Regions from separate parts of the Oleiphilus sp. HI0061 genome, predicted to be linked through region 3. Evidence: predicted binding sites of a transcription regulator. Region 3 holds the regulator's gene; each other region holds the start of a gene.

Region 1 (19,721 bases), on a different contig from region 3:
TCGGTGCTAAACCAGGAATACAGCGCCAATATTAATGTCTACCCGGATTTTAGAAAATTCGATTTTCGGCAAATACTTAGCCCGCTGTCTGAAGCCGAGTTACTAGAGCTGGTTCGACAAGGGGAATTGGCAACCTGGTCACAGATGGAGCGAATTCGTATTACCAGCAAAGTAGAGCGAACGCTGGAGCGAATTTTGGAAGAATATGGAGAAAATGACCTGCTACATGCGAAGATGAAGCGGCGTAAGAAACAGGTTCAAAAAACCTAAGTTAGTGCATGTCCAGCTGTAGGGACATTTTATCAATAGGCGTTACTGAAAGTAGTGATTTCATACAACGCTTTGAGTCGTAGCCGCACAAAGCGATCTCCTCATCCGAAAATATCCAGGGTTTGCCAGATTCATACAATTCCAAGCGGGCGTTGAGAGGTGCTTGGTACTGCTCCATATAGTGGTGCTTGGCGCTATAGTATTTTAAACTCGATAAAGCATCCCTTTGCGTGATTACTGCTCGTTCGAATAAACCATTAGCCGCATAAACGGCAGCAGCAGTGTCTAGAAAAAGAGGGCGGTCTGAAAGGTCCTCATCATCGATGATATCCTCTATCATTTCTAAAGCACGTTGCGGGTTTCTAAATGAATCATTGGGATATGTTGCCAGCCACCAAGCATAGAAAGCATTGGAGCTGTCAAAAACCTGGTTTTCAATCGATTTCTCAAAATAGTAGCGTGCATTGTCAAGATTACGCTCAGTCCCGTGCCCAACCAGGCTGCTATGCGCTAATACTGCCAATGCCCAATAATACTCCTGGTACTTTTCGCTTTTCAGGATTTTAAAAGCTAATGACTTATCTGGCTCTTCAGTGTCAGCAAGAATTTGGTAGGCTTTTATCAAGGGTATGTAATAGTCATAAGCTTGGTCATAGCGCCCATAATCTGCTTTTTCTGCGATATCGAGATAAAGACGGGATTTTTCCAGATCTCTAGGGACTTGATAGTCGAGGATATAAAGGTTCGCTGCATGCAATGCGGGAATTCGGTAGCCGAGCTTTGCGTCCTGCTCGAAATAATGAAGGGCTTCAGGATAGTTGTGTGCTTCTAGATTTTGTAAGGCTTGTCTAAAGTTCGTTGCACAGGCGCTGAGTTGGATTACTAGAGCTATCACTAGTGAGAGTTTTATTGCACGACTGATCAAATTACCACTAAACACTACCGGCTATCCTTATTTAAATAATCCTTCAGCTATTCTACCACTGGTTTAGAGTATGTACACTTTAATGAAATATAAATAGAGAAAGGCCGAGACGATGTCCGGGCTTTCTCTAACAAGTAAAGTAAACTAACGCCCCATGAGACCCGCCACGGCTGCAACATCATCTTTGCTTTCCAGTAATTGTGCCAAAGCTTCCTCGGCTTTTTCTGGTGTGATGTGCAGACGGGTATAAATACTTTCATCAAGTTTGTCGGCTGGTTTAGGAACAACGCCTGCGTCAGCCAGCATATGTTGAGTGAGCTGCAGTAAACCGGCGTATTCAGCATTTACACCTTCGAAGGCCTGATTCTTTTGGTGTCTCAAGCCAATAATGACTTCTTCTGGCATATTCCAGACAGACATCAGCTGGCTACCAATTTGTTCACGAGTAATGCCCAGTAAGAAGTGCTCAATATAGCCACTGTCTAAATGGGGGTTTGCTTCAATATAGCGACACATCAACGAGAAGTGAGGCGGGAAGACGTGTGCAAGCACCAAATAACCAAAGTTATGCAGCAAGCCCGAAAGATAAGACAAGCCGAAACTGGGGCGATAAGTCGGGTCAATTTTGCTTAGAATTGAGGTCGTACCTAGAGCTAGCCACATGGCTTGCTGCCAATAGGGGGCATAACCTTTTGGCTCATCCTTAGGAACTTTTAGTGTTCTTCCCAGAGCTAAACCCATTGCCAGGTTCATCACCATATCAAAGCCCAATACCCTGATGATCGCGTCGTGAACTGACTTGATCTTTCCGGGTGCATTGTAAAATGAGCTGGAAGCCCAGCTAACTACCTGAGCAGCAAGGCTTGGATCTTTTTCGATGATATCTGCCAGTTCATCAGCGCCTGCATCAGGGTTGGAGCGAAGGCGAATAATTTCTTGTGCACTCTGAGGCAGAGGTGGAAGCTCAAGAGTGTCTTCCAAGCGCTGTTTAATACGTAAGGAGGTAAACTTCTCAATCGCTTGATTGATCTGCTCAAGGTCACTGCCTGGTTGATTTATGTTGTAAGGTATCGATGATAGAGGCACTGCAAAGCTTTCGACTTTAGCTTTTCTAGTTGAGGCTGAAAAGGCCTCTTTACTCAGCTTGATCAGTTTATCTGCTTCATCGGTTTCGATATAGACGGTATCCTGTTCGATGACACGAGCATCGACAATCGCCGGTAAACCGGTGATATCCGGAATAGCCGGAAGCGTTTTGATGCTATGCACGGCGATTAGGCTGTGTACATCCTCATGTGGCAGCGCTTCGAATGAGCGCCCTACCTTACTGTTCAAACTGTCGACATCCAGCATACTGTCGGCTAAAAATATTAGCTGCGAACGCCCTAGTGTGTCTGCCATCAAGATGGTTTTCAGAATCTGGCTATCGGGAATGCCTTCACGGTCAACTAACACTGGCTGGTCCGCTTCAGTCAAATTAATTTCGGCATCATTCTGGTATTGTTCAAAAACTTTATTCACCACCGCGGGTATCATGTCATTTAACTCTTTGTTATCCATAAGCGTTTCCATATCAATAAGCTAAGTGTAGATCAATCCAGCAAAACAGTTCGTCAATTTAGTCGAAGGTAACAAAAATACTAAACTTCGCCATAAACACGCTTTGCGCCGACCCATCGACGAATCAATAGTTCACTGAGCTTGGAGTCCTCAAACACTTGTGCAGCCATGGTTTTGACTTCAGGAAGCCAATTTTGGTCACGTTGAAGGTCTGCAATCCGAAATTCGACCATACCGGTTTGCCGGGTACCCAGAACTTCACCAGGGCCTCTTAACTCCAGATCTTTCTCGGCAATGACAAAGCCATCGTTACTTTCGCGCATTACACTTAAGCGCTCTTTGCCATTGGCGGATAGAGGTGGGTGGTACATTAGCGCACAATAGCTTTTTAAAGCGCCCCTTCCTACGCGGCCGCGCAACTGATGTAGCTGGGCGAGCCCTAAGCGCTCAGGGTTTTCAATAACGATAAGGTTCGCATTGGGAACGTCCACACCGACTTCAATAACAGTCGTAGCAACCAATACATCAATACGCCCTTCTTTGAACTGATCCATGATTAGGCTTTTATCCTGAGCCTTCATTCGCCCATGAACCAAGGCGACAACCAAACCTCCTAGCTGAGCTTGTAACCAGGCCAGGCTTTCCTCTGCAGCCTGACACTGCAGGGCTTCAGATTCTTCTATAAGAGTGCAAACCCAATAGGCCTGACAGCCGGCTTCACAAGATTTTCTAACCCGTTCAACCATTTCGGAGCGTCGACTATCTGGAATGGCAAAGGTTTCTATTTTTTGTCTGCCTGGGGGGAGTTCATCGATTACCGAGGTGTCGAGGTCGGCGTAGGCGCTCATTGCCAATGTCCGGGGTATGGGCGTGGCGGTCATAATGAGCTGATGTGGCACCAAACCGGAGTCTTGCCCTTTGTTTTTTAAGGATAAACGCTGGTGAACACCAAAGCGGTGTTGCTCGTCGATAATCGCCAGGGCCAAGCGTGAAAACTTCACTTCATCTTGAAACAAAGCATGTGTGCCGATGACGACTTGAGCATTACCCGATGCGATTTTTCCCAAGGCGGCTGCTCGGGTCTTGCCCTTTGACTTACCACTTAGCCATGCGATTTCTATCGAGTTGCCATCAGGAAGCTTAAGCTCGGCAAACCACTGACTGAAGTTCAATAGATGTTGCTCGGCAAGAATTTCAGTGGGAGCCATTAAAGCGACTTGAGCACCCGACTCTACAACCTTTAAGGCTGCCAAGGCCGCAACGATGGTCTTACCTGAGCCGACATCGCCTTGTACCAATCGTAGCATGGGGAAGGCTTGGCCTAGGTCATGGTCGACGTCGCTGCACACTTTTTTTTGTGCACCGGTTAGTTCAAAGGGGAGCTGCTCAAGCAGTTGAGTGCCTAGCTGGCTATTATTCTGGCAAGGCAAGGCTTGGTGACTTTGTACGCCTTTGCGGAGTTTTAACAGACTTAAGTGATGCCCGAGTAATTCTTCAACAATAAGGCGTTGCTGACATAAATGCCGCCCTTCTAGCAAAGCGAGTTGGTCGGCTTCGGTTGGTGGAGCATGTAAGTAACTTAGTGCATGTTTAAGTTCCGGTAGCTGGTAGGCTTTTCGAATGCTAGGCGGCAGTAGATCGCGGACATCGCAGCGATCCAGCCAGCCAAGCGCTTGACGACAGATTGCACGGAGTCTTGCTTGTTGAATTCCTTCGGTTAAGGGATAAACCGGAGTTAAAGTTTCGGGTGCGGTATTCTTCTCGTCCCCTGTGATGATATTGTACTCAGGGTGATAGAATTCTATTCCCAGCTTTCCAAGCCTGGCCTCACCATAGCAACGCAGGTAGGTACCTTTTTGAAGTTGCCGGGCTTGAGCTGCGCTGAAGTGATAAAAACGCAGTGTAACGGTGCCGCTGGCGTCTTTTACTTTGACTTCTAGACTACGCCTTCTTCCATGAACGACTCTACTACCGAGCACTTCCACTTCAAACAAGCCTTGCATGCCGGGGCGAAGCGAGGCTGCAGAGTGAATACGAGTTCGGTCTTCGTAACGAAAAGGCAGGTGGAAGAGTAGGTCCTGCATGTTGTGAATATCGAGCTTGGAAAGTGTTTCAGCCAGTTTGGCGCCCACACCTTTTAACTGCGTAAGCTCTATTTCCTCCAGCGCTGCCATGCCGATTTAACCCTTTTGTGTGAGTGCAGGTACTTCGATGCATCTACGAATGTCTTTTAGAGTACTTCGTTTTATACTAGCGACAAATCATATAGAAAAGGCTTGGCGCTATGCAAGGTAAGAAGGTTTTGATAGTCGGTTGCGGTAAAATCGGTGGGCGCGTAGCGAAGAGGCTTTCAAGTGACTTTCAAGTTTTTGGTTTACGCCGAAGACCTCAAATGTCTCAGGATGACATTCATTATCTTGCTGCAGATGTTCGAGAGGCATCGAGTTTAGAAGAGGTGTTTTCACAAGTCCTGACTGATGGTGTTGATTACCTGATTTATTGCCTGACGCCTTCCCAGCGCACCGAACAGGCTTATCGTGATACCTATGTCACGGGTTTAGAAAACACGCTTACGATGCTTCCTAATCCGAAGCGCTTAAAGCGATTGATCTTTGTTTCCAGTAGCAGTGTCTATCACCAGAATGATGATAGTTGGATAGATGAGCAAAGCCCTTGTGAACCAAAACAGTTTTCAGGAAAGCTTATCTTTGAAGCGGAAGGTCTACTTCGACACAGCGGCATACCCAGCACGATTATTCGTTTTAGCGGGATCTATGGTGGTTCTCGTCGCCAGTTAATTAATCAGGTAAAGCAGTCTGCGGAAAGTGGCGCGGCTATTTTAAGTAAAGCCTTACGTCGAAGTAACCGTATTCATGAAGATGATTGCGTGGGTTTTATTGAGCACTTAATTCGCTTGAATGCTCAAGGCTCAGCGTTGGAGCCGCTATATCTTGCTAGTGATAGTGAACCAGTAGATCTTAATGAAGTGATTATCTGGCTAGCAGAGCACTTGGGGCTGACCATCAATACCCAACCTTCCGAGCAGGCAAAACGGCGAAGCGGAAATAAGCAGTGTTCCAATAGGCGAATGTTGGATAGTGCTTATCAACTTCACTATCCGACTTTCCGAGAAGGTTATCAGGCGATGTTAAGACAAACCTAAATAGATGAATTCATCACCATTATGCCATCCATTTCAACCTGAGCATCTTTAGGTAGTGATGCGACGCCAATGGCGGCTCTTGCGGGATAAGGCGCTTCAAAATACTTGGCCATGATTTCATTCACGGTGGCGAAGTGTCCTAGGTCTGTCAGGAAAATATTGAGTTTAACTATGTCTTGAAGTGTACCGCCTGCGGCATTGCATACAGCGGTAAGGTTATCAAATACTCGCGTGATTTGCGTGCTGATATCGCCTTCTACCAGGCTCATCGTACTTGGGTCCAGCGGGATCTGGCCAGATAAAAAAACGGTCTCGCCGACTTTTACTGCCTGGGAATAGGTTCCGATTGCTTCCGGTGCATCTGCTGTTTGAATAATGGACTTGTTACTCATATTTCCTCCTGGAAGCTAATCACTTTATTTTGATATGACTCTGGTAAGCCTTAGAACGGCTTTGATTGAGCGAATTCGGCGCATAACTCGAGCCAGGTGTCGTCGACCCTGAACATGTAGCACAACACTAACAACACTTAGTTTGGCGTTTTGTTCCGTCACGCCGATTCGTTCGATATTACCTTCGGCGTGCGTTATCGCTGCGGCTAGCTCGGCAATAATGCCGCGTTGGCGTTCAAGCTCTACCTTCAATTCAACGGTAAACTCATCGGTAATATCTTTCACCCAGGATAAGTGCATTTGAACCTGATTGTTGCTTAGGTTCATAATTTTTGAGCAGCCCTCGGAATGAATGGTGATGCCAGAGCCTGTGTCAGGTAAGCCTACGATCGGGTCGCCCGGGATCGGGTGGCAGCAATGTGCGAAAGACAGGTTCATTCCTTCTGAGCCCTTGATCATCATGGACACTGTAGAGGTATCTTGAGCTTCGTTTTCAGCCTCATCTTGTATTGCATCAGACATCAATTGACGAGCAATGATGAACGGCATGCGCTGACCTAAACCGATATTGCGCAGGAGTACATCCATGCTCTCGGCTTGGTTATGTTCGAGAACTTTTTGAATCTGTGCTTCAGGAATATCTTTCCAGGAAACATTAATGCCAGAGAGTGACTTATCGAGCAAGCTCTTACCAAGCGCTAGGCTTTCGGCTTCGCGTTGGTCTTTCAAGTAGTGCCTTATGCTGCTCTTGGCTTTACCGGTTGTGACAATATTCAGCCAAGCCCTACTTGGTTTAGCGCTAGGGGCGGTGACGACTTCAACCGTTTGCCCGCTTTGTAGAGGTACGCTCAAGGGGGCAAGTTGCTTGTTTATGCGACAGGCGACACAAGCATGACCAATATCGGTATGGATGGCATAAGCGAAGTCGATTGGGGTTGCCCCCGCAGGTAATTCGAGAATCGCTCCCTTGGGTGTGAATACGTAGATCTCGTCAGGGAAGAGGTCGATCTTAACGTGCTCAATAAACTCCATAGAGTCAACGGCGCGTTCACGAAGTTCTTTCAGGCCGCTTAGCCAGCGATCAATACGCGCCTGATTGGCCAAGGCGAGATCTGACTCATCTTTATATTGCCAGTGTGCAGCAATACCGTAGTCAGCCAAATCTTCCATATCCTTAGTACGAATCTGAATCTCGATATTAACGTGCATACCGAAAAGTGTCGTATGGAGAGACTGGTAGCCATTTGCTTTAGGTACGGCGATATAGTCTTTAAAACGAAAGGGCAGCGGCTTGTATAAACTGTGGGCGGCTCCGAGCACGCGATAACAATCGTCTTCAGAGTCAGTAATAATTCGAAAGGCATAAACATCCATAATTTCATGGAAGGATTTATGCTGGTATTTCATTTTTTTATAAATGCTGTTCAGGTGCTTCTCGCGACCGAGTATCTCAGCATTAATACCGCGTTCTTTGAGCTTATCTTCAAGGCAATGTTGAATATCGGCAAGAATTTCATTGTGATTGCCACGTAACTTCTGCACTGCCTGGCCAATATATTTGGCTCGCATCGGGTACATGGCGGCAAAGCCTAAGTCTTCTAGCTCTACCCGAATGCTGTTGATGCCCAGTCGGTTGGCAATTGGCGCGTAGATATCCAGGGTCTCGGTGGCAATGCGTCGACGCTTTTCGGCATGCAAAGGCCCCAGCGTACGCATATTGTGCAGGCGGTCTGCCAGTTTGACTAAAATGACACGAATATCTTTGGCCATCGCCAAGGTCATTTTCTGGAAGTTGTGGGCCTGCGCTTCGGCTTTGGACTTAAACTCTATCTGCGTCAGTTTACTTACGCCATCGACCAGGTCAGCGACAGTATCATTAAACTGCTCGGCTAACTCTTCTTTGGTAACCTCGGTGTCTTCAATGACATCGTGAAGCAGTGCGGCCATTAGTGTTTCGTGATCCATGTGCAAACCAGCAAGGATCTTGGCAACGGCTACCGGATGGATGATGTATGGGTCGCCACTTCGACGGTACTGACCTTCGTGTGCATCTTTAGCACACTCGAAAGCCTGCAAGATCATAGAGACCTTGTTGTCATCCAGATAAGTTCTGACTGCCGCTTCGAGTGATTCTATCAATGCCTGTTCTGCCTGTTCTTTAATAATATGTTTCTAGAAACACGAGTGCCTTAAAATACGAGGGGGATAAGCTCTAAAGCAAAAAAAAGCCGAACGTTTCCATTCAGCTTTATGCGCTCTCACCTATCTTAAGTGAGAACAGATGATTTTCAAGAGTAATTCTCAAGAAAACCACATAATTTATTCATTTTTCAGCAGATTAAGAAGAAATCTCTTCGCGCTTGATCACATCATCATTGATCAAACCTTCTGCAATTTCACGCAAGGCAACAACAGTAGGTTTGTCATTTTCCCACTCTACGAAAGGCTCTTTGCCGCCATTTGCTAGTTGTCTGGCTCTCTTGGTTGAAACCATTACCAATTCAAAACGGTTATCAACGTGATCTAAACAATCTTCAACGGTCACTCTAGCCATTAAATTTTCACCTCTGGAAAAGACGCACTACTCAATAAATAAGGCAGAACTACAGTCCCACCCAAAAACGACCGAACATACTACGAAAAACGCTCTAAGAAGACAATAGCTCGGTCAATATTTCTTCATGCTGCGCGCTTTGACTGGCGGTGTCTAGCCGATTTGATTTAAAAATCGACAATAGATCGCTTAATGCATCGCCAAATTGATCGTTAATAACCAGATAGTCGTACTCATGATAATGGCTACTTTCACTGGTTGCATCGGCCATGCGGCGCTCAATGACTTCTTCACTATCTTGGCCGCGCCCTTGTAAGCGTTCGCGCAAGGCGGCTTTAGATGGAGGTAGGATAAAGATGCTCACGGTATCTGGCATCAGTTCTCTTACTTGCTGCGCACCCTGCCAATCGATTTCAAGAATAACGTCTTGCCCAAGCGCCATACGCTGCTCAAGCCAGGTCTTGGAGGTACCGTAGTAGTTATCGAAAACTTTTGCATGCTCTAGAAAGCCAGATTCAGATATGAGCTGCTCAAACTCGGGGATGCTGACAAAGTGATAATTAACGCCATCGACTTCCCCGGGACGAGCCTGGCGAGTGGTATGAGAAACTGAAACTTCGATACCTGAGTCGGCTTCGAGTAAGGCTGCTACCAGGCTTGTTTTCCCTGCTCCGGAAGGGGCTGAAACGACATATAAACGCCCTTGCCTTGCAACTTCTTTAGACTTTTCACCTGTGCTACCCACTCTTTCTCCTCCAGATTCTAAGCAATGTCTAGGCTGTTATTCATCAGCTAAAACAACTATATTTAATGCGATGTGGAGCATTATGCTAAATTTCAGCTAAAAAGAGTATCTCTTAGTCTCAGTAGATCTTGATAAAGCGCTACAGACGAATTTTATTGAACGGCTAATACTGTTGGTATAAACACCCTGTGAAACAATATTGTCATTATCACCCGATTTCTCCGGCAATCTGGCATTGCCTGTCATGCGAGCGTCATTACGATAAGCTTTGCATGCCCGATGGTGATGAAAGGCAGCAGAAGGCTAAGTGCCCACATTGTAAAAAGCCCATGTCTTTTCTTGAGAAGCGTCACGAGATGCCTCCATTTTGGTCAATGCAACAGCGTTTTTTCGGTCTGCCATTTAAAACAGACGCTTTGTTGCTTTCCTTGTTGTTAGGCCTTAGTGCACTAGCGATGCACTTAAATGCGATATTCGCCCTGCTACTTGCTAGTATCTTGTCTCTAGTGCTTGTGAACTTCTCTGTGCAGGTAGCGCGGAGCTATAGTAAGGCGACTCGCTTATCATCGACGACAGGTTCAAGCTCATTTAATGGGGGGGTGCCAGGAATTGCCTCGGCTTTAGATTTTAAACAGGCTAAGACGAGCCTGATTATTACCGGACTATTAATCGTTTGCTTTGCGCCCCCCATACTTTTACTGAATTATGTTAGTGGCTGGCTTGCCCTAACCTACGCGTTACTTGTTTTATCGATTCTGCCCAGTGTATTGCTTATGCTGCTGTATAGCGATAAACGGCAAGGCGGCCATGGATCTGCTCCACCTAGTTGGATGAGCATTATTAAAAAGATGCACTTATCTTATGTCAGCTTGATTGCATTTTTTGCGATGAGCTGTTTGAGCGTATTGGTGATCGCAGATTTGCTTCACCCTGTATTACCCTCCTTTGCTTTTGCTCCGGTTTGTGTGCTGCTGACGGCATATTTTGTTATAGCCCTGTTTGCGGTTTTGGGTTACGTCTTAAAGCGTTATGAATTCTTTTCATCGGTGAGCAGTGTCAAAGCGCTTGAGAGCGAACAAGACAATACGCCAACTGACAGCTCACAACGAATCAATGCTGACTTAGATATCGCGATCAAAGATGGTGACTTTTCCAAAGCCTTGTCTCTTTTGGAAAACAGTATGAAAGGCAAGGGAAAGCGGTCTGACTTGAGAGTCCATCAGCTGTATACGCTATTGCTAGAGCGCCGAGACCTGGTTCGCCTGGAACAGCATAGTCACTTGTTTTTTGAACTCTTACTGGGTCGGGGGCAGAAGTTGGCAGCTTATGAGTTGTTTGAAATGCTGCGCAATGAGCAAGAGAAGTTCCTGGTGCACGATATTCAACTGAGCCTCGATCTGGCTGAAGCGTTTTATCAAATGAAAGAGTATAAACTGGTGCTTTGGTTAGCACGTGAAGCGCACCAACGATTTGACTCGTGCCCGGAATTGGCGAAGTTATATTTACTAGCCGCTAAGACTATTCTTTCGAAGTCCAAGACACCGGAAAAAGCACGTGCATTCTTGCACTATATTGACGAGAACTTTCCGGATACCGAGTTTAAGGAAGCCGCAAGGCGCTTGCTAGAACACCTTGACTCACATTAACTGAGCCGATCATTGATGGCATTGAGTATTTGCCACTTCTTCCCACACCACTGTGGGGCAAGCAGAATGTCTTGCGAGGCTGTTCCGGTTAGCCGGTGAACGATTACGTTTTTAGGAAGGCGCTCAAGCATTTTGACCACGGTATCGATATACGCTTGCTCAGCGACAGGTTCATACAAACCTTTCTTCCATTCTCGTGCTAGCTGCGTTCCTTTTACAATATGAAGCGGATGGAACTTGATTCCATCTGTTCCCAGTGCCAAGACTTTATCTAAGGACTTCAGGCTATCAAGGGCTGCTTCGCCAGGAAGCCCCACTATTAAATGCGTACATACTTTTATCCCCATATCGCGAGCACGCCGACAAGTATCTTCATATTCCATCCAGCCATGACCACGGTTGACCCGCAGGAGTGACTCATCATTAGCGCTTTGTAGTCCTAATTCCAACCATATTTCATAGCCTTGCTCCTGATAAGCCAAGAGCAGTTCGAGCACCTCATCGGGAACACAGTCAGGGCGAGTCCCTATCGACAAGCCAATGACGTCGTCGACCGCTAAAGCACGATCATACAAGCGCTTTAGGTTTTCGGCCTCATCATAGGTGTTGGTATAGGCCTGAAAGTAGCCAAGAAATTTCTTGGCTCCGGTACGCTTGGCGATCACCGCTTTGCCGCGTGCTATTTGTGACTCAATTGAGTCTGGCGCTTTGGCGTTGGGGCTGAAGGATGCGTTATTACAAAAGGTGCAGCCACCAATACCTTTGCTACCGTCTCGATTAGGGCAAGTAAAGGAGGCGTTGAGAGAGAGCTTATGGACATGCTCACCATGGCGCTGTTGCATATACTGGCCAAATGAAAGATAAGGCCTTCCAGCCACAACACTCACAACTTAAACCATTTGACTTGATTGCATATCCATACCCGGCTTGCCAAACCAATAACCGTTGCAATCCTGATCGCTAAGCGCAATTTCACTCGACTGGCCATCAAGCGCATCACGGAAGCGACGAATGATGTCACTCATACCCTCAGCACGAGGGCTTAAGCGCAAGACATCAACATTGAGTTTTTTCATTTCAGGCACCTTTGCAAGCAGGTTATAAACCGACGAAGACTGGGTTTGGATGCCGTTAATATTAAATAGGGCCTGTTGCTCCTGACTCTTTACTTCTAGCCCTTCCGGATAGTGAATGCAGCTAAAGCGACAATCATCCTTGGGTAAGTCCAGGTAACGTGCGGTAAAACACCGCGCGGAGTAAGCGAGAGGAAGATGGCCATAGCTGAAGACTTCGGTTTCAATCTTCTCACGGATACCAAGATCACTTGCCTCGTCGTGAATGGTTTGTAAGCAATGGCCCGAGAGCTCAACCGGCATAACCCAACGTCGAGCACCGTTTCTGACCATAATTGATAAAGTGCGTGCATTGTAGATATTGGTGCTAGGACCACAGACAAAGGGTACTCCTTTGCGCGATAATAATTGCACCGCAGAGATATCGTTCGCTTCAACTTGAACCGGGGCGTTTTCACAAATATTCTTTAAGGTGCTTAATTCAGAATCTGCCATTAATAACGCCAGACTGGAAATTACGACTTCTTTACCTGATTCCGATAGTTCCTTGGCTAGCTCTAGCCATTCAGCAGTTTTTAATTCTCGGCGCTTAGAACACACCGTCTCGCCTAAATAAATAACATCGACAGGGCTGTCGAGCATCTCTTGGTAGAAGTCATACACGCGCTGTTTTGGCCAAAAAAACAGGTTTGGGCCTAGTGATAATTTCATCATATTACTCCCTAAATCTGCGGGGTTTATTGCCAGGCGCGCGTATAAGCGCCCAAAGTGGTTTGCGAGCCTTCAGAGACTTTATCGAGTGGCTTGCTCCATTGGGGTTTCACTTTAAAGTTATCCGGGTCGCGCTGATAGCTGTCTAAAGCTTTGCGCCAAACCGAGACAACCTGTTCAACATAAGCCGGGCTGCGTTGTCGACCCTCAATTTTTACAGCCTTGATGCCGATCTCTGTTAAGTCAGGAATTAAGCCAATTGTGTTCAAGCTTGTTGGTTCTTCGAGTGCATTGTAGAGACGGCCTTCCACTTCAAATCGGCCTTTACACAAGGTTGGGTAACCTGCTTTTTCATCTTCCTGATAACGGTCAATTAGCACATTGTTCAAACGTGACTCCAGGCCGTCTTCTGTTTCTTCCCAGCGAACAAAGCTTGCAGGCGAACAGGCACCGCAAGTATTGGGTGATTGGTCGGTTAGGTATGAAGATAAATAGCAGCGCCCTTCAGCCATAATGCATAAAGAACCAAAGGCAAAGACTTCTAATTCGATAGGCGACTTCTTAGCAACTTGCGCCACCTGCTTGAGTGATAAGACGCGTGGCAGCACAGCGCGGCGAACATTGAAATTGCGCTTGTAGAAACTTAGTGACTCAGCATTTGTGCCAGAGCCCTGAACCGACAAGTGCAGGTTTAGATTGGGGTGCTTTTGGGTGGCGTAATCCAGCACCCCCATATCAGCACAAATTAGCGCATCGGCCTGAATATCGGCGGCTACATCAACGGCTCGTTGCCATTTACTCCAACCTTCGGGCTGGGCATAGGTATTCACCGCGATATATAACTTAACGCCTTTGGATCGCGCATAAGCTAAGGCTTGTGAGACCTTTTCTTCTTTGAAGTTTAAGCCTGAGAAGTGACGTGCATTAGTTTCGTCTTTAAATCCTACATAGACGGCACTGGCACCACTATCTACCGCTTTTTTAAAGGCTGGTAAACTGCCAGCCGGACAGACCAAATCCATAAAGAAATACTCGAAATAATACGTCTGACCATTGTGAAGAATCCCCCGGCTAGTCACTATCCCTATTGGTGGGTATTTTATGTACCAACTTGCCGGGATATAGTTTCCTTTAATATCTGTTCGCTAATCACGTCTTAAGGAGGAAGCTACAATGCTATTGTCGAGCCCGAGAACTCTGCTTCCAAAATTACCTTTGACTTTGGTCAAACCTGTTCGCCATATGCCTTTTGGCCTGCAAAGTTTAGTGCTAAAAAGAGTGCTGAAAGCGGCCTTTAAGTCAGCCTTGGATCAAGGTGACATGGATTTTCTTAAACAGCGTTGGCTAAAAATCGAGATTAGCGATGCGGATATCAATTGGTTCTTTAGTTGTGGTCCTCGAAACGAGATATTAATGCAGAAGGATGCGCAGACGGACGTTTGTATTCGCGGTAGTTTGCGTAGCTTTATTTTGCTCGCGGCCCAAAAAGAAGACCCGGATACGCTGTTCTTCCAGCGTGACTTGGTGATTGAGGGTGACACTGATCTGGGTCTTGAGATCAAAAACCTGATGGATAGCCTGGATCTCGATGACTTGCCACCAGAGCTGCTATTTGCCGTAAGAAGTGCTGCAGAGTATGTGACAGTATTTAGCTAAATACTCTTACTCCAATAGCGCCCGTCCGCTTAGGAGGTAATCCATTGTTTTGGGTATATAAGCTTCCACCAAGCTTCCACCAAGCTTTCCTAACGACTAGAATCCCCCTATCTATCGTTAAAGGCCAGATTTGATGAATCGTAAAAAGAAGCTGAACTCCATCCTCAAGAAAAAACTTAAGAAGGCAAATGCCAAACTGGCGCCTAAGAAGAATGATAAACCTCGCTATATATCCAAAGCAGAACGGGCTGTAATGGAAGAAGAAAACACCTTAACTGAGATCAAAAACGACTAATAGATTGTCGGCTTATAGCCTTTTCTTGGGTGGCCGTGTACCTTCCAAAAAATTAATCTTTTTCATCTTATAAAAAAGTGACAAAAGTCTCACTTCGATCCATATTGTTAGCAGCTAGCATTTTGTACTTAGCCTAAGAGATGTACCGCAGCGATGAATACACCCGCACCACGAGCTTATATTCGCCACCCGTCCAAGGTTGGTATACAGGTTACGCCTTTGAGTACGCGCGAGCAGCTCAATCTGGAGATTAATAATATCAGCCAGGGTGGTCTGTCTTTTGATTCCAATGTTTCATTTTTCAAAGATACTGTGGTGAAGCTGAAAATACCTTCGGTTAAGCCGGTATTTAAGGTCAATGCAATTATTCGTTGGTGCCGAGAGCAAAGTGACAAGCAAGGCAGCCCATACGAGCTGGGCGTAGAGTTTCTCGACAATGATGACGCCTTTAAAGTTCGTATGATCGAACAGGTATGTCATATTGCCGAGTATCGAAAAGACTTGCAGGAACAGTTGGGTAAGCGAGTGACCTGGAATCAGGCCTCTCAGGAATGGATTAGCAAGAATGGGGGCAGCTTTCCGCGCTAGTCCGCGGTGAGTCACATTCAGGCAGGGCGAGTATTGTGAAGCAAACCTGTCATCGAATATGATCAAAAACGTATAACAGAAAGCAAAAAGCCGCAATACACAATGAACAATGTATTACGGCTTACTCAACTAACTAGCGTACTTTTTGGAACCTTCTGACCAGCTCAGGTGCCTTCGACTTCGACTTCCATCTCTACGTCTTTGAATAATAGTCCGAATGTATCCCAGACCTCTTCGACGGATTTCTCAATTTCATGCACTGCATGCTCTGAGGACGCGACAAGCTGTTCCTCTTTTTCTTTCAGTCCTGAACGATAATCTAGCAGTTTTTGATATTTATTTTGTGCGATTGATCGTAGCTCGTCAGGCAAGTCCTTTACCCTGTGCTCCATGCGGTCGATTTTGTAATCCCATTCTTCTAATTTCTTTGCAAATTTCTCAATTTGCTCATGATGTGAAGACATTTTCACTACTCCTACTATGCTACAAGTCAACGCCAGAATAGCGCGCTACAAAAAAAAGCTCATTGATGTAGGTCAACGGCCGATTTATATTCATATAAGCTTAGAATTCCAATATGAAGGTGACATGACAGCATGGCCGTATTTTTTGTACACGATGTAGGGAAAGGGCTCGTTACACCACTAGACCGAAAGTTTAGGGTTCGTGATATTCCTCCAGCGGATGAACTGACTGAAATACAGAAAGTTCATTCTAAAGCTGAAACCGACCCCGAAGACTTTAAAGATCATCGCCAAAAGTCAAAGCAGAAACCCGCGGAGCCGAGTGCAAGCCAGCAGAAAGCGATTTCTGCCTACCAAGAAGTTAAGCCCGCCCGGAGCCCTTTAGGGAGAGTGAAGAATATTATGAGCTCGCCGGTACTGAGTATCAGCAAAGATAAGACGCTCGAAGATGCCTGGCGTATTATGCAGAAGTATGAAATACATCACCTGGTCATTCTTGATGAGGAACAGAAATATTGCGGAATGCTATCTGATAAAAAGATCGTCCCTTTTCTAATGAGCCCACAGGGTGGTAAGCTCGAGGAAACGCAGAAAAGCTCGCTAAACGCCTTCTGTCACGAATCGTTGTTATCAACCCACCCAGAAACTCAGGTAGAAGACTTAGCACCAGCTTTGTTGGAGTATGGCTTGGACGCGATAGCGGTATTCGAGAATCAACAGATTGTCGGGATCGTTACCCACCCCGATATATTGAAGACGATACTACTGAAGGAGTCGCTAGAAGCAGATGCTTAATCTGGTCGAGCTTGTTGGGGGCTAAAAAGTAAAATGATTAGACCTAAGAGGCCAACTGCCGTGATCGATAAGCCGGCTTCTAATACGACACCTGCAAAACGGTGGTCTAAGCGGTAGAGACCACTCGAAAAACCATAACTCAAATCCAGTAACCCCAGGAACAGTGCCGCACCGGCGCAGGCTGCTGCGAGTACTCGGCCCTTTTGCATCCATTGGTTGCACCACAAAGGCAGGGCAGAAACTAGCATACCAAAGGCCAGAATTAAATCAGGCAGCACAAAGCTTCTTTCCCACAAGTAATAGCCTTCAAAATGTGGCATCAGTGCTCTTAGCTCTTCGATAGAAAAGAGCGAGCCGTTAAAGAACTGCCACCAGAAATGTATGATTCCCAGTGCTGCACCGATATAAATCATCGCCAAAAGGCGCTGAAACTTAAGTTTCTTAATCATCTTTTTTCAAGGGGGTCAGACTCGATTGAAAGCTATGTAGCCAATAGACCAATACATGCTACCTCTGGACGATGCTAAAGGCTATAGTGCTAAAATTAGCTACTTTAAATTCGGAGATGACACTTATGCGCCTATTAGTCTTGCTTAGCATGATCACCTTGCTTTCGGCCTGCAGTACACCGCTTAAACCAATCAATAATGGCCATGGCACGACAGAAGGAATAATGGGAGAAACGATTCAGGAAGTTTCAGCTTATGGTTTGATTACCCAAGTTGCTGCAGAGGAGGGCTTAGTGAATATCAAACATGGGCCGATTCCCGAACTCAATTGGGCCCCTATGTTGATGACTTTCAGAGTTAGTGAGTCTTTGTCACTTGAGCCATTCAAGGCGGGTGATAAGGTTAGCTTTATACTGGAGCTGGATGAAAAGGGTTTGCATCGGCTGAAATATGTGGAAATCAGAAAGTAAGTGAGATCTCGCTTCAGCGTCAACTATCGCACCAAAACTAAACAAAGCCATGTTTTGCTCTCTATAAGTGAGCCTAACTTATTCACTTATAGGTATATAGATTTCAGTGATTACGAATATAAGTAATTGTTATTTAATGTGAAGTCTAAAAACGGCCCGAGCTATGCTCTCTCAGATTATGTAAATTTTTAAACCTAATCTAAGAGAGATTAATTATGGCCTATATCGAACCGAGTGAATTCGCCACCAAAATGGTTGATTCAGGTGAACAGAAAATTTTCATGTCCACCAAAGATACGTTAGTACGTGCATTCATGGCGGGTGCAATTCTAGGGCTCGCCGCATTCTTTGCTATTACTGTTATTGTGAAAACAGGCAGTTTATTAGTTGGCTCACTTTTATTCCCTGTCGGCTTTATCATGCTCTATTTGATGAAGTTCGATTTGTTAACCGGTGTGTTCACGCTAGTGCCGCTATCAATACTTGATAAACGTAATGGCTGTACCGTGCCGCAAATGTTGAGAAACTGGGGCTTGGTTTTCCTTGGTAACTTTGGTGGCGCACTGACCACAGCTTTCTTTGCTTCGTTTATTCTAACTTATGGTTACAACACTGACGGCGGTGCCTTGGCAGCTAAAGTGAGCACCATTGGTGAGTCAAGAACACTGGGTTATCAAGCGCATGGTGCTGATGGCTGGTTCACGATATTTATTCGTGGCATGCTGTGTAACTGGATGGTATCGATGGGTGTTGTCGGTGCAATGATTTCAACCTCTGCAACGAGTAAGATCATTGCAATGTGGATGCCGGTAATGCTCTTCTTCTTTATGGGCTTTGAACACTCTATTGTAAACATGTTCCTATTCCCATTCTCTATGATCATGGGCGGTGACTTTGGTTTATACGAGTACTTCGTATGGAACGAAATCCCAACAGCTTTGGGTAACCTTGCTGGCGGCTTCTTACTAGTAGGTCTGCCACTATACTGGACGCATGTTAGGACTAATCCAGAGCGTAAGGTCGCTTAATACTAAAATAATATAATAGGAGCCCCGCCAGAAATGGCGGGGTTTTTTATGTCTAAGCAACTTAAAGTATCTGTTAGTCAGTATTCAACTGCAGGAAAGAAAGACCTGAATCAGGACTTCCATGCAGCCTATGCCCCGGAAGAGCCTTTGCTCGCGTCCAAAGGGCTGGTGGTCGCTTTGGCTGACGGTATTAGTAGCAGCAATGTAAGCCAGATTGCGAGTGAAACCGCGGTTAAAGGTTTTATACAGGACTACTACAGCACATCAGACTCCTGGTCTGTGAAGACCTCTGCTCAACGGGTTCTTAAAGCAACTAACTCCTGGCTGTTCGCGCAGACCCAAAATAGCCCGCATCGCTTTAATAAAGACAAAGGCTATATCTGTACCTTTAGTTCGCTTGTTATTAAGTCGAACACTGCTTATTGCTTTCACTCTGGTGATTCACGTATCTACAGGCTTGCTGACAATAACCTTGAGCAACTAACCAAGGATCATCGACATGTCGTTGATGCAGAAACGAGTTACCTGACCCGCGCATTGGGCGTTCATGACACTTTGGAAATGGACTATCGAGCGCTTCCTCTAAGTGAGGGAGATATCTTTATTCTTGCTACTGACGGGGTGTATGAGTTTCTTACTGAAAAGCATTTGGCGAATACGATTACGAGAGCTTTTGAGGAGACAGGGAAAGTACCAGATAGTTTGGCAAAAGAGTTGGTTAATGAAGCCCTGGCAGCGGGCAGCGATGACAATTTAACTTTGCAGATCGTGAGCATCGATAGTTTACCGGCGCGAGAGTTAAGTGAGTTACAACAGCAGCTTACTCAGCTGCCTCCTGCCCCCAGATTAGAGGCTCGTAAAGAGTTTGATGGATACATGATTCTACGTGATATCTATATCAGTAGTCGTAGCCATGTATTTCTAGCAGAAGACCAAC
Region 2 (4,847 bases), on a different contig from region 3:
ACGGTTGACTTACCACAACCCGAGTGTCCGATAAGCGATACAAACTCGCCCTTTTTAATTTGTAAACTCACGTCCTGCAGCGCTGTGAACGGCCCCTTTGGTGTCGGAAAGACCATATCTATATGACTAATATCTAATAATGCGCTCATAATTCTATCCTCAATAAATTCAATCGTATTTCGTTACTTGTAGCTGTTCGGGCAGGTTAAGGCTTAAAGGCCTTTATTATCCCAAGACACTCGCTTTTGTATTTGTAACATTGCGCGATCTAACAAGAATCCGATAAAACCAATTACAACGACTGCTGCCATAATTCTACTTAGTGAATCTGAACTACCATTCTGGAATTCATCCCAAACGAACTTTCCAAGGCCTGGGTTTTGGGCCAACATTTCTGCGGCGATCAACACCATCCATGCGATACTTAAGGACAAGCGCATTCCGGTAAAGATCATCGGTACTGATGCAGGTAAAACAATTTTCTGAACATGTTTCAGAGCAGGTAATCGCAACACCTTACTTACGTTGACCAAGTTATCATCAATGGATGCAACACCCACTGACGTATTGATCACCATTGGCCATAAGCAGCAAAGTGTTACGGTGATCATCGAAACAATAAAGGACTTGGCTACCAGTGGATCTGACGAGACGTAGAGTGCACTCACCAAGATTGTCACCAAGGGTAACCAAGCCAAAGGAGAAACAGGTTTGAACACCTGAATAATCGGGTTAACAGCCGAGTTCAGTGTTTTATTCAGGCCAATGGCAATGCCTAGGGGAATCGCTATCGCTGCAGCCAATAAGAAGCCAGAAGCGACCGTCTTTAAGCTGGTAAAGATCTGATCGAGGAAAGTTTCTTTCCCGGTATACGCTCTGATTTTAGGCACATAAGATGGATCTTCAGCCACTCGTGCCGCATTTCTTTTCTCTTGCCTTTCGTAGAAGGCTTGCTCTTTAGTCCGCTCGGAAACGTGCTCATCATATAAAGAGACGAACTGCTCCATTACCATCGCGGGACCCGGAAACTGCCCCAAAGAAGTTTTAACACTCTGTGCGGCTGCCGCCCAAATAATGAGAAATACCGCAATACCTGCCATGGGTATTGCCAGAGTCTTCGCTGCCATCGCACCAAACTCTAATACCTTATCCAACCAAACAATTGGTTGTTCTATATCGTCCTTAAGAGATGTCGCCGTTGACATAATCTTCTGCTCCTGCTTAAAGCTACTTCAGTTAACTGACGACTCTCGTTCTAACAAACATTGAGAGCCGATCAAGATAAATCTTTCTTAGACAAACTTCGTTATCAGCAGTCAGACAACAAACCCTGGTTCAGGCCAGCATTTGTCGTCCGACATATGTAATACTCTTTAGATCTTGTCGCCTGATTTCAGACCAATTGAGAACTTCTCGATATACTTGTTTGGTTGTGTACCGTCATAAACAATGTTATCGATAAAGTGCGTTTGTGGGTCACGGTAGCCATCTTCAGTAGAGAAGTCTGGGAAGTCAGCCGCTTTCGCTTTACCTTCTTTGATCAAAGACTGCGCCGCACGTGCATAGATATCAGGACGATATACTTTCTTCGCCAAATCTTTGTACCACTCGTCGCTCTTATCTTCAGAGATCTGACCCCAACGACGCATTTGCGTTAGATACCAGATAGCATCTGAGTAGTATGGGTAAGTCGCGTTATAACGGAAGAATACGTTGAAGTCTGGTACTGAACGCTTATCGCCTTTCTCGTACTCAAAAGTACCCGTCATACTGTTTGCAATAACGTCATAGTCAGCACCAACATAGTTAGGTTGTGACAAGATCTTAACCGCTGCTGGACGGTTAGCATTGTTGTTAGCATCTAACCACATCGCTGCACGAATCATCGCTCGCGTTAAACGAACTGTCGTATTCGGGTATTTCTCAGCAAATTCTTTAGTAATACCAAATACTTTCTCTGGGTTGTCTTTCCAGATCTCGTAATCAGTCACTACTGGCACACCGATACCTTTGAATACGGCCTGCTGGTTCCAAGGCTCACCTACACAGTAGCCATAGATCGTGCCGGCTTCCAAGGTAGACGGCATTTGTGGTGGAGGTGTTACTGATAGCAAGGCATCTGCATCGATCTTACCTGTCGTGTCACCCTTATGAGGCGCGTAGTAGCCAGGGTGAATACCGCCCGCTGCTAACCAGTATCTTAGCTCATAGTTATGAGTCGAAACCGGGAATACCATCCCCATGTTAAAAGGCTTTCCATCTTCCTTGTACTTCTCGACAACTGGCTTCAGCGCATCAGCTTTAATTGGGTGAACAGGTTTTCCATCAGCCATCTTTGGAATATTTGGCTTCATCTGTTCCCAAATATCATTTGAAACGGTGATCGCATTACCATTCAAATCCATTGAGAAAGGCGTAATGATATGAGCTTTAGTTCCATAACCCATCGTCGCTGCAATAGGCTGTCCCGCTAGCATATGTGCACCATCCAAGCGACCGTCAATTACGCCATCAAGCAAGACCTTCCAGTTAGCTTGAGCTTCAATTTTGACGTACAGGCCTTCATCCTCAAAGTAACCGTTTTCATAGGCGACAGCTATTGGCGCCATGTCTGTTAGTTTGATAAAACCGAAAGTTAACTCCTCTTTTTCCGGATAGCCTAATTTCTCTGCATGCGCCGCGCCGCTAGTCATACCAACTGCGACACTTGCGCTGATTACTGTTGTCATCGTTGCCGTTTTTAACGATTTAAACCACTTCATAAAACGCTTCCTTTATATCAATGAATCAATAATAAACTTTCAAAAAATCCAAAAAAAAGGCGCCCACCGATTAGTCGCCTCTAATGAGACCACTAACTGATGAGCACCTTTGCTCGTTCAAACCTGACCGCGCCATTGCGATCTTGTTTGATGTCTTTCTGATCGCCGTTGATAGAAAGACATTATGTTTTGTTTCATGAACGCCTTGCGTTCGTAGATATACCAGTTAAAGCACAAGCCGTGCCAACTTTTTATACCTTATATATCAACTACTTGACAATATCACGCAGAAATACGACCCATTTCAGTGCACCAAGCACTTACTAACGACTTGCTTTAGGGCTACTCGACATCACCCAATAAGGAAAACACATCAATAATGCTTTCAGCCACTTTCACAATCGGCTGCCCCTTATCCATCGCCAACTTTCTAAGAGAGGTATATGCCTCATCTTCACTCAGGCCCTTCTGTTTCATCAACAAACCTTTAGCCTTCTCTAAGGTCTTTCTTTCGGCCAATTTGGTTTTTGTCGTGTTTAATTCCTTTATTAAACCTTGCTGCTCATGAAAACGAGCTACTGCGATATTAATAATTGAAGGCAAGCGCTGTGGCTGTATATCATCCACAATAAAAGCACTGACACCGGCCTTCACCACCTTCTGAACCAGCGGCGGCGCATCCTTTTCTGAGAAAACAATGACGGGAAGCGGCATGCGCTCTCGAAGTTCGACCAGTTGCTGTAAAGTGTCTTCGTCGGGCAAGTCCATGCCCACCACAAGAATATCAGGCTGATGCTCCTCTGCTTTCTCCAGCATAAGACAAGCATCTGTGACAGTCTCGATTATCGGATAAGCGTTTTCGCGAAGAGCTCTGCGTAACAACGCAGCTCTTGAATCCAGAGGGTCAATTAACAGTGCGCGTTCTTTTTGAGAGAGCCCTGTATTTGAGATAACAGCTCTAGTCATACGACACCACCTTATTCATAAATTCAGACACAACTAAGTATGAAATACTCATTCCCTTCTGGCATAGGTCTGATAAATATTAAATGGTAAAAAATAGAGGGTATAAAAAGGAGCGAGCCTGTCAAAAGTACAGGCTCGCAATCAAGTCCTAGCTAAACCTAGCTAACCTCGATCATTTGAACAGTGCCATCAGGTAATACTTCATGCATATGACCTTTAGGCTCATCCAAGAACTGAACCAGAGCCAAGCAAGCCACCGCAGCACCTGCAATCACCATAAAGAAGGTCGATGCATCAACAAAAGAATAGACCGTCAGGAAGGTCACGCCACCCACGTTGCCATAGGCGCCAACCATACCTGCAATTTGGCCAGTCATACGACGCTTAACCAGTGGCACCATTGCAAACACTGCACCTTCACCAGACTGAACGAAGAAAGAACAAAGCAATACCGCCGCAACCGCTAATGGAATCATCCAGGTGCTATCAACTAGCGATAGAATCAAGTAACCGACCGTCAAACCAGCAATCAGAATAGTTAAGGTTTTCTTACGACCAAACTTATCTGACAAATAACCACCAGTTGGGCGCGCCGCCAAGTTCATCAATGCGAATGCACCCCCCAATAAGCCAGCCATAACAGGCGTTAGATCGAAGGTTTCCATAAAGAATGCAGGTAACATTGAAACAACTGCCAACTCTGAACCAAAGGTAACGAAGTAAGCCCAATCTAGAATAGCCACTTGCTTAAACTTATACTGGTCATTTTCTGGCAAAGAAGTATGTAGATGTTCTTTGTTCACTTGATAGATTGAGTGCATTTGGAAAGCAAACAGACCAGCGAGCACCCCCCATAAAATGTTTGCTGTTGTTGCCGATAGTAGACTTACACCCGCTGGAGATAGCTTCCATGTCAAAACAGCCAAGGCAATATACATAGGCACATTCATCGCGATATAGAACCAGAAATCACGCTTATTACTTACTTCCAAACCACCCGATTTCTTTGGCTTAAAGTAAGTCGAACCTTTCGGTGTATTACGAACATTTTTGTAAAAGATCATGCTATAAACAAAAGCAACAACACCTGTTGTTGCGATAGCATATCTCCAACCATCA
Region 3 (4,295 bases):
GGTCCCAGTATGGGTTTGGCAAACAGCGAACGTCGAATACGTAATCTGCATCGCTAGGAACACCATTTTTGAAACCAAATGATTGAAAGAGTATGGCGAGCTCTTGCTCTCGTTTGCCTGTCACTCTAAGTTTTATGAGGTCTCTTAACTCGTATAGGGTTAGTTTCGTAGTGTCGACAGTCAGGTCAGCTTTTAGTGCCAGCTGGTCGAGAAGCGTTCTTTCGGTTTCAATCGCTTCGGTGAGTGAGTGTGTTGTGCTGCTAAGTGGGTGTTTGCGTCGAGTATCGTGAAAGCGCTTTAGGAGCGTCTCACTTTGTGCGTCAAGAAAAATGATATCGACATCAATCTCCATCTGCTTTAGCTTCTCGTAAACTTGGGGGAATGCTTCTATTCCACCCTGCAGATTTCTAGCATCGATACTGATCGCAACGTTACTTAACCTTGTATCTTTACCTTGTAGTGATTGTTTACCAAGGTTTAGTAAAAGCCCAACCGGTAAATTATCAATGCAGTAATACCCCATGTCTTCAAGGACGTGAAGGGCCGTGCTTTTTCCGGAACCGGATCTGCCACTGACAATAACGAGCTTCATAAGAAGTTCCTAGCAATTTTGAGCTTCTAAGGTTTGTAGGTCTTAAGCAATTATTTTCTGATAAAGTTCAGTGCCTGTAGCAGATTCCCTTAAACTATCGCAAAAAGCAGTGTTGTTGAACTTCTCTGCAATTTGACTTAAAAGATCCAGGTGCTCGCTCGTCGCCTCGGAGGGGACAAGTAAAACGAAAAGAATATCAACGTCTTCGTTATCTATCGAGTCAAAAGGTATCTTTTTTTCAAGTGTAAATAGACAACCAATAACTTGTTTGCAGTTTTCCAGTCTGCTGTGGGGAATGGCAATTCCTTGCCCAACTCCCGTGCTTCCCAGTCGTTCACGAGAAATAAGGTTGTCAAATATTTCAGTTTCATCAAGATGAGGAAATTGTTTTGAGACCAGGTGTGCAGCCTGTTGAAGAACTTTTTTCTTGCTACCACCGGGCAAACCGCGTTGGGTTAGCTCCGGTGACAAGATGGCCTCGATAGTAATTTTATTTTCAGACATTTTTCGACTCTAAAGATCGCTAATAACTAGCGTGCTGCTGCGCCGTGTGCGCGGTCAACTTTCTTTTCCTTGTGCTTAAGAATTTGACGGTCTAGCTTATCAACTAGCTGGTCGATAGCGGCATACATGTCGTCGTTCTCGGCGTGGCCGTGGATATCTGCACCAGCGATATGTAGCGTTGATTCAGCAATATGTGCTTGTTTCGATACAGAAAGGGTTACCTGTACGTTGCTAATGCCGCCAATATGGCGCTCTAGCTTTTGCAATTTGGTTTTCACATATTCTTTAAGTGCATCAGTTAAATCTACATGATGGCCAGTGATATTTAATTGCATAGTATTCTCCTATCATCGTTATTTTTAGCGAGAGTTGAATATTGACTCACTTTTCGCTTATCAAATCAACTTGCTGCAGGCAGCAAGTTATCAAATATTGTATTAAACCAATCTTTTTCTTTCGTTCGATGGGGGGATCGACATCGCTTCGCGGTATTTTGCGATAGTGCGGCGGGCGACGTTAATTCCTTGCTCTTTCAACAAGTCGGCAATCTTGCTATCGCTAAGAGGTTTTTTAGGGTTTTCTGCTGATATTAACTTCTTAATAATTGCGCGAATCGCTGTTGACGAGCACTCTCCGCCAGTAGTTGTGCTGACGTGGCTTGAGAAAAAGTATTTGAGTTCAAATATGCCTCGTGGCGTATGCATGTACTTTTGTGTTGTCACACGAGATATGGTGGACTCATGCATTTCTACCGCTTCAGCAATATCATGTAAAATCAGCGGCTTCATCGCTTCATCACCATAGTCAAGGAAGCCTTGTTGGTGAGCTACTATCTTACTTGCCACTTTTAGAAGCGTCTCGTTACGACTTTGTAGGCTTTTAATAAACCACTTTGCTTCTTGAAGTTGATCCTTCATAAAGGTGTTGTCGTTACTGGAGTCAGCTCTCTTTATAAACGAAGCATAATTTGCATTGACCCTTATTTTTGGCGCAATCTCTGGGTTGAGCTCAACTTTCCAGCGTCCTTTTTCTTTCTTTACGACGACATCTGGCACAATGTACTCAGGCTCGGAAGAAGCAATGGATTCACCTGGTTTAGGGTTCAAAGACTGAATTAGAGAGATAACCTCTTTCAGTTCATGCTCTTTAAGGCGGCTGCGTCGCATTAGTTGAGCGTAGTCTCTTGATCCTAATAAGTTCAGGTAGTGGCTGATTACAAGCTTTGCTTGTGGTAGCCAGGGCGTATCTTTTGGTAGCTGGCGTAACTGTAGCAGCAAACAGTCGGGCAGGTCTTTGGCAAATACCCCAGGTGGATCAAAGTGCTGCACGCGTTTTAAGACGGCTTCAACTTCATCTAATTCAACCGGGTCTTCGTCATCTGAGTTGTGCAGCCCCTCGTGTATCTCTTCAACGGTATTCGTTAGGTAGCCGTCTGTATCTGTTGCGTCGATTAATGACATCGCAATGTATCGGTCGCGATCAGACATGGGGGTAAGGTTAAGTTGCCAATCTAGATGATCTGCAAGAGACTCGGTAGCAGCGTTTCTTTGTTCGAAGGCATTGTTGTCATCTTCGGGAACGGGACCACTGGGCGCATTGTTTGTATATATGTCATCCCAAGCCGTATCAACAGGCAGATCTTCCGGTATAGTATCTGACCACTCTTCACTAGGCGTGTCGGCTTCATTACTAGCAGGTGCTTCGCTCGAACTGGTGTCTGTACTACTGCTTTGTTGGTTGTCCTGAGAGGCGTACTCGTTGCCATCATTTTGATGACTTTCATTCTGATTTTCTTGTTTATCACTTGTATTTCCAGGCTCGTTGTTATCGTCCTGGAGTTCGAGCATAGGATTAGATTCCAATGCTTCTTGTATTTCGTTTTGAAGGTCAAGAGTCGACAATTGTAGCAAGCGGATTGCTTGCTGCAATTGAGGTGTCATTGTCAGTTGTTGACCGAGCTTTAATTGGAGAGAAACCTTCATGTTCATGAGGATGTCACCAACTTAAGACTTAAATTTTGAATCATGTATTGTCGCTTATTATATTTTGCGGAAATGGTCGCTGTGAATAAACGTATTTATATTTACTTCATTTACACAAGTGTAGTGCGAAGATAGCAAAGTGTGAAACAAATAAAAGTATATTTACGTTACCAGCCTACAAATAATTGTTTTAGATCAAGTTATCGTCTTGTTGACGTGAAAATTGCATGCTACTCATTTCTAAGCTGAAAGTCATGCTTAATTGTTTGTATATGCTGTTCGAATCGAATGCTATGAACTAGCCACTGGCTTATAATTTGAATTGATTGCCCAAGTAGACTTGTTTGACCTTTTCATTATTCAGAATGTCTTCAGCACTTCCTGAAGCAATGATATGGCCATCACCAACAATATAGGCTTTTTCACAAATATCCAGCGTTTCTCTAACGTTGTGATCGGTTATGAGTACGCCGATATTTTTACTTTTAAGGTGAGAGACGATTGACTTGATGTCGTTGACCGATATTGGGTCGACACCTGCGAAGGGCTCATCGAGTAGAATGAAGTCAGGCTCCATTGCTAAAGCTCTGGCTATTTCCACTCGCCTACGTTCACCGCCTGACAAGGCCATGCCAAGACTATCTTTGATGTGAGTGATGTGAAACTCTTCGAGTAAGGCTTCCATTCTTTGTCGCCTTTCGCTGCGAGAAAGATCTTTTCTAATCTCTAGTACCGCCAGGATATTGTCTCGAACACTTAACTTTCTAAATATTGAAGCTTCCTGGGGCAGGTAGCCGACACCGTTTCGTGCCCTATCATGCATAGCCATGGATGATAGGTCGGTATCATTAACTGATATCTTGCCTTTATCATGCTTAACCAGGCCTACAATCATATAGAAACAAGTGGTTTTACCAGCACCGTTAGGGCCGAGCAGCCCGATCACTTCACCGCTGTTGATAGTCAGGGAAACATCTTTAACTATTTGGCGTTTATCATAGGCCTTGGCTAGGTTTTCTGCTTTTAAAGTTTTCATTGTTGCTCAGGTCTATTGCTTTTGCTCGGCACCGGACTCGGCATTTGGAGCAGGTTCGAGTGGCAGTTTGTTTTCGTTTTCTGGAGAACCTTTTATTAGTGGCACTTCAGTATTTTCCGATGCGGTCTCGGCATTAGGGTAGTAATGAATTTTAACTCGAGACCCTTGGGTCTGATCTCCC
Region 4 (4,205 bases), on a different contig from region 3:
CATGGAGAGTCATTGGCGGGTAAACCAGGGCAAGAAAGTGAAGTGGATCGCGTGATTAACGTTGAAGCGAACGACGCGATGCGCTTTGTTCACGAGCCGTTCAATATAAAAAATGGCGAGACGATCAAGTTTATCATTACCAACAAAGGCGCTGTGCCTCATGAATTTTCGATTGGTACCAAAGACGAACATATGGAGCACGGCCAGATGATGATGAAGAACCCCAACATGCATCACGGTCCAGGTGGCAACGCAATTACCGTAGCACCAGGCAAAACAGAAATACTCATATGGACATTTGAAGAAGCGGCTGAAGTAGAAGCTGCTTGTAATATTCCAGGCCATTACCAAGCGGGAATGCACAGCCCGGTAAAGTTTCGACCATAGAAACAAGAAATATAAATCCCGTTGAGAAATCCATTTAACACACTAACATCTAGGTTTTGTATACTTCTCAACCCAAATATAGTTGAACTAAGGGTTCGTTTTGTTGGCATTGTTACTTCTGGCAATCGCGTTAAGTATGGATGCGTTTGCTGTGTCTATTGGTTTAGGTTCAAAAAAAACGGTCGGCACACTAAAGCTTGCCACAATGTGCGCTATTTACTTCGGCCTTTTTCAGGGCCTTATGCCCCTTATTGGTTTTATAGGAGGTAAAGGTGTTCTCGTTTTTGCTGAAACCTATGCTCCCTGGGTATCGTTTATATTGCTTTTGATTATTGGTATTAAGATGATCTATGAAGCGCTTATAACTGGTGAAGAGAATGTCCCTTCTCATATAACTCATCGTGCTATGTTCATTCTAGGTATTGCCACCAGTATCGACGCAATGGCGGCGGGCTTTTCGTTAACGTTGCTGAACGTTAACGGATTTCTAGCCTGTACTTTCATAGCTATAACCACTGCACTATTTAGCTTTGCCGGAGTCTACCTTGGCGAGAAAACAGGCACTTGGCTCGAAAGTCGAGCTGAAGTGTTAGGTGGGACGATTTTGATATTGATCGGGTTAAAGGTCCTCTTAGGCTAAGACGGTCCAGCCTACTGTCATTCATAGAGAACTAAAAATTGTTTAAATAGGGTTCGAGAAATTATTAAGTAAAAACAATAAATAAAAGTGAGTACGAAGCTCTGGCCTCGTACTCGATTAAGCTACCAGGCTTTGTAGGGTAAGAACTTACCATTCATGGTTAAGACGACGCGATCACCTTTCGGGTTCTCTTCTTTTTCAACATCCATACTGAAGTCAATTGCGCTCATGATGCCGTCGCCAAACTTTTCTTGTATTACTTCTTTTAGCGTATCGCCGTAGACACCGACAATTTCATATAGCCGATAAATTAAAGGGTCTTGAGGAATGGATTGATCCCAGGTTTTAGTCGGGTATTCCATCAATGCAGGCTTTGCTTCGTCCGGTAAATCAAGTAAGGCACAAACCTTATCTGCAACGTCCTCGGGCATACTATTCATGCCCAGACAAGCTGAGGTGAGCCATACTGAGCCCATGCCGACTTCTTCTGCCATACCTTCCCAGGTAAGTTCTTTAGATTTTTTAGCTAATACAATTGCTTCGATCACTTCTTCTTTCTTCATCACAATCACCTTTATTTACTGTGTTGGTCAGCGTCAGGTTTGAGCTGAGGAATAAATTTCATAAAGGGCTTCTGCAAGCGCTATGCCATTGGAAATTGTTATTATTATTCAATAGATTAGCTAAAACCTATGCGTGTGATCTATCAGTGAGGGCCTTATTAGTGTGCACTGAAAGGCTTGTTTCGAAGAGAGAGCCCTGTCCTAAGGCACTGCTGAATCAAGGGACTTGTCTAGCTGATTGTAGTGAGCAAAATTTATCGTAGCTTCTTACGCCAAGCGGCGGGGCTTAGGCCATATTTTCGCTGAAATAAACGATTGAAGTGGCCAGGGTCTTGATAACCAACCTTCCATGATATTTCTGCGACACTTTGATCACTATGTTTGAGGTGCTCTTTTCCCTGCTCAATTTTTAAGTGTTGAATATAGCTAAGAGGTGATTCGCCCGTTGCTTCTTTAAAGCGACGTTTAAAGGTGCGTACACTCATATTTGCTTTTGTGGCAAGTTGCTCGATAGAAAGGGGCTCAATGAAGTGGATTTCAAGCCACTGCTGGATAGACAGAATAGCGTCGTCTTGATGGTAGGTTTGTTTACCAATGGAGGCAAATTCGCCGGAGTAGGCTCGTCTGAAATCGACCAAAAAAGTACTTTCTACGGCTTCGCCAACCTCAGTGCAGGATAAGCGTGAAAGCAGATAGATCATGATCTCCATGGCTGCATTCATTCCTGCAGAGCAATACAGTTCCCCGGTAGCGGTAATAAAACGATCGGGGCGAAGATCGATTTTGGGGTACTTCTGTGCGAACTCTTCTTGCTTATGCCAATGCGTGGTACAGATTCGCTCATCCAAGAGCCCCGCCTCTGCCAGAAAGTAGGAACCGGTTGTCGCAGCCATAATCGGGATACCTTGCTCGTGCCACTCCCTAAGCTTTGGGTATAAGGGGCGCTGATCGATTAGCAACGCTTCCATGTTACCCCAGATTCCATGAAGAATGACCAGGTCTGTATGTTTGATATCGCCTAGTGCCTGATCAGGTGTAATGCTTAAGCCGCTGAATGATGAAATAGCTTTGCCATCTAAGGTAACTAGCGAGATAGATATAGCCTCGCCCAAAAGCTTTTTTTGTAGCATGGAGGCAAAGGCAAATACATCATGACTAAGGCCTAAACTTAAGCCCATTGCATTCTCGCAGGCATAAAGCGTGACATGTTTTAGCATCATAATCTCCAGAAGATATTGGGGTATTATTTACCTTTATGGCCCGTTTGGCCATTTATATGTCCTGAGTCACGCTGTTTCTTTTTGTCTTCGATTCTTAAGATTGCGTTAGTTAGATCTTATATTGGAGATGAGCATGAAATTCACGTCTGAACATGAAGCCTTACGCAAAACAGTGCGAGCCTTTGTTGATCAGGAAATGGACCCTTTTGTTGATGAGTGGGAGCAGGCAGGCAAAGCGCCTTTACATTCACTATTCAAGAAAATGGGTGACCTGGGCTTGTTGGGTATACATAAACCCGAAGCGAATGGTGGTGCAGGTTTAGATTATAGTTATAACCTGGTGTTTGCTGAGGAAATTGGCCGAGCCTATGGGGGTTCCTTGCCCATGGCGATTGGTGTGCAAACAGACATGGCCACGCCTGCTTTGGCTCGTTTTGGTAGTGATGAGTTAAAACGTGATTTTTTGGCGCCAGCCATCGCTGGAGATATGGTTGCTTGTATCGGGGTTAGTGAAGCTGGGGCAGGTTCAGATGTTGCAGGTTTAAAAACGACCGCTAAAAGTGACGGTGATGACTACCTTATCAATGGCAGTAAGATGTGGATCACGAATGCGACGCAAGGTGATTGGATTTGTTTACTTGCCAACACTTCTGAAGGCAGTGTTCATGCAAATAAATCAATGATCATTGTGCCTTTGGATTCACCGGGTATCGAGATCTCAAAGCCTTTGGATAAACTCGGTATGCGCGCCAGTGATACGGGGCAGATATTCTTTGATAATGTTCGCGTACCTAAGCGCTATCGAATAGGCGAACAGAACAAAGGTTTCGCTATGCAGATGATGCAGTTTCAAGAAGAGCGAATGTATGCCGCTGCGAGTTCACTAAAGGGAATGGAGCGAATTATCAGTGATACCCGGGATTGGTGCCGAGATAGGGAGACCTTTGGCCAGCCGATATTAAACAATCAGGTGGTGCACTTTCGCTTGGCAGAGTTGCAAACCGAAGTTGAGGCGCTCAGAGCGCTGACTTGGAGAGCTTGTCAGCAACATATTGAAGGTGAAGACGCGACCTACCTGGCATCCATGGCTAAATTAAAAATGGGCAGGTTATGGCGTGAAGTAAGTGATAGCTGCCTTCAATACTGGGGAGGCATGGGTTTTATGTGGGATAATCCTGCTGCCAGAGCCTATCGTGATACGCGGATACTATCGATAGCCGGTGGTAGTGATGAGATGATGCTCGGAATTATTGCCAAGCATATGGGCACATTGCCGAGCCGACGATAGAAGCGGTTCTGCCAAAAATAGCTTTTACATTGAGATAGAAAAAATGCCAATACCCGCCTTATTCGAAAACAAACTAAGCTTGCCTGTTATCTGCGCGCCGATGTTTT

Evidence for each region. The regulator sigma-54, encoded in region 3, starts transcription at its own class of promoters, with help from an activator protein. The targets are predictions, from matches to a motif close to TGGCACNNNNNTTGCTNT.
Region 1: A3735_RS04515 (formate/nitrite transporter family protein) is a predicted target of sigma-54. The motif match lies at 17,909-17,926, and genes of this name have one in related genera.
Region 2: A3735_RS12330 (CmpA/NrtA family ABC transporter substrate-binding protein) is a predicted target of sigma-54. The motif match lies at 2,991-3,008, and genes of this name have one in related genera.
Region 4: cynS (cyanase) is a predicted target of sigma-54. The motif match lies at 1,661-1,678, and genes of this name have one in related genera.

Annotation. Positions count from the first base shown of each region.
Region 1 is NZ_LWFE01000335.1:32,269-51,989, forward strand. Features, by position in the region: gene A3735_RS04420 (DUF3336 domain-containing protein) at 1-270, shown strand, start outside; gene A3735_RS04425 (sel1 repeat family protein) at 272-1,210, opposite strand; gene A3735_RS04430 (aminoacyl-tRNA deacylase and HDOD domain-containing protein) at 1,340-2,755, opposite strand; gene recG (ATP-dependent DNA helicase RecG) at 2,836-4,929, opposite strand; gene A3735_RS04440 (NAD(P)H-binding protein) at 5,040-5,918, shown strand; gene A3735_RS04445 (RidA family protein) at 5,915-6,310, opposite strand; gene A3735_RS04450 (bifunctional (p)ppGpp synthetase/guanosine-3',5'-bis(diphosphate) 3'-pyrophosphohydrolase) at 6,335-8,449, opposite strand; gene rpoZ (DNA-directed RNA polymerase subunit omega) at 8,649-8,864, opposite strand; gene gmk (guanylate kinase) at 8,959-9,609, opposite strand; gene A3735_RS04465 (hypothetical protein) at 9,798-11,255, shown strand; gene A3735_RS04470 (TIGR01212 family radical SAM protein) at 11,252-12,142, opposite strand; gene A3735_RS04475 (U32 family peptidase) at 12,146-13,042, opposite strand; gene A3735_RS04480 (peptidase U32 family protein) at 13,066-14,061, opposite strand; gene A3735_RS04485 (SCP2 domain-containing protein) at 14,213-14,695, shown strand; gene A3735_RS28700 (DUF2986 domain-containing protein) at 14,829-14,990, shown strand; gene A3735_RS04490 (PilZ domain-containing protein) at 15,144-15,578, shown strand; gene A3735_RS04495 (hypothetical protein) at 15,743-16,042, opposite strand; gene A3735_RS04500 (HPP family protein) at 16,175-16,837, shown strand; gene A3735_RS04505 (hypothetical protein) at 16,834-17,286, opposite strand; gene A3735_RS04510 (copper-binding protein) at 17,412-17,756, shown strand; gene A3735_RS04515 (formate/nitrite transporter family protein) at 17,972-18,784, shown strand; gene A3735_RS04520 (bifunctional protein-serine/threonine kinase/phosphatase) at 18,833-19,721, shown strand, end outside.
Region 2 is NZ_LWFE01001011.1:301-5,147, forward strand. Features, by position in the region: partial or broken gene A3735_RS12320 (ABC transporter ATP-binding protein) at 1-149, opposite strand, end outside; gene A3735_RS12325 (ABC transporter permease) at 213-1,127, opposite strand; gene A3735_RS12330 (CmpA/NrtA family ABC transporter substrate-binding protein) at 1,374-2,762, opposite strand; gene A3735_RS12335 (ANTAR domain-containing response regulator) at 3,105-3,728, opposite strand; partial or broken gene A3735_RS12340 (MFS transporter) at 3,887-4,847, opposite strand, start outside.
Region 3 is NZ_LWFE01000987.1:180-4,474, forward strand. Features, by position in the region: partial or broken gene rapZ (RNase adapter RapZ) at 1-592, opposite strand, end outside; gene ptsN (PTS IIA-like nitrogen regulatory protein PtsN) at 635-1,096, opposite strand; gene hpf (ribosome hibernation-promoting factor, HPF/YfiA family) at 1,123-1,431, opposite strand; gene A3735_RS11455 (RNA polymerase factor sigma-54) at 1,534-3,078, opposite strand; gene lptB (LPS export ABC transporter ATP-binding protein) at 3,389-4,114, opposite strand; partial or broken gene A3735_RS30895 (hypothetical protein) at 4,127-4,295, opposite strand, start outside.
Region 4 is NZ_LWFE01000999.1:90-4,294, reverse strand. Features, by position in the region: partial or broken gene A3735_RS11705 (plastocyanin/azurin family copper-binding protein) at 1-387, shown strand, start outside; gene A3735_RS11700 (manganese efflux pump MntP family protein) at 491-1,027, shown strand; gene cynS (cyanase) at 1,150-1,590, opposite strand; gene A3735_RS11690 (GlxA family transcriptional regulator) at 1,845-2,810, opposite strand; gene A3735_RS11685 (acyl-CoA dehydrogenase family protein) at 2,944-4,098, shown strand.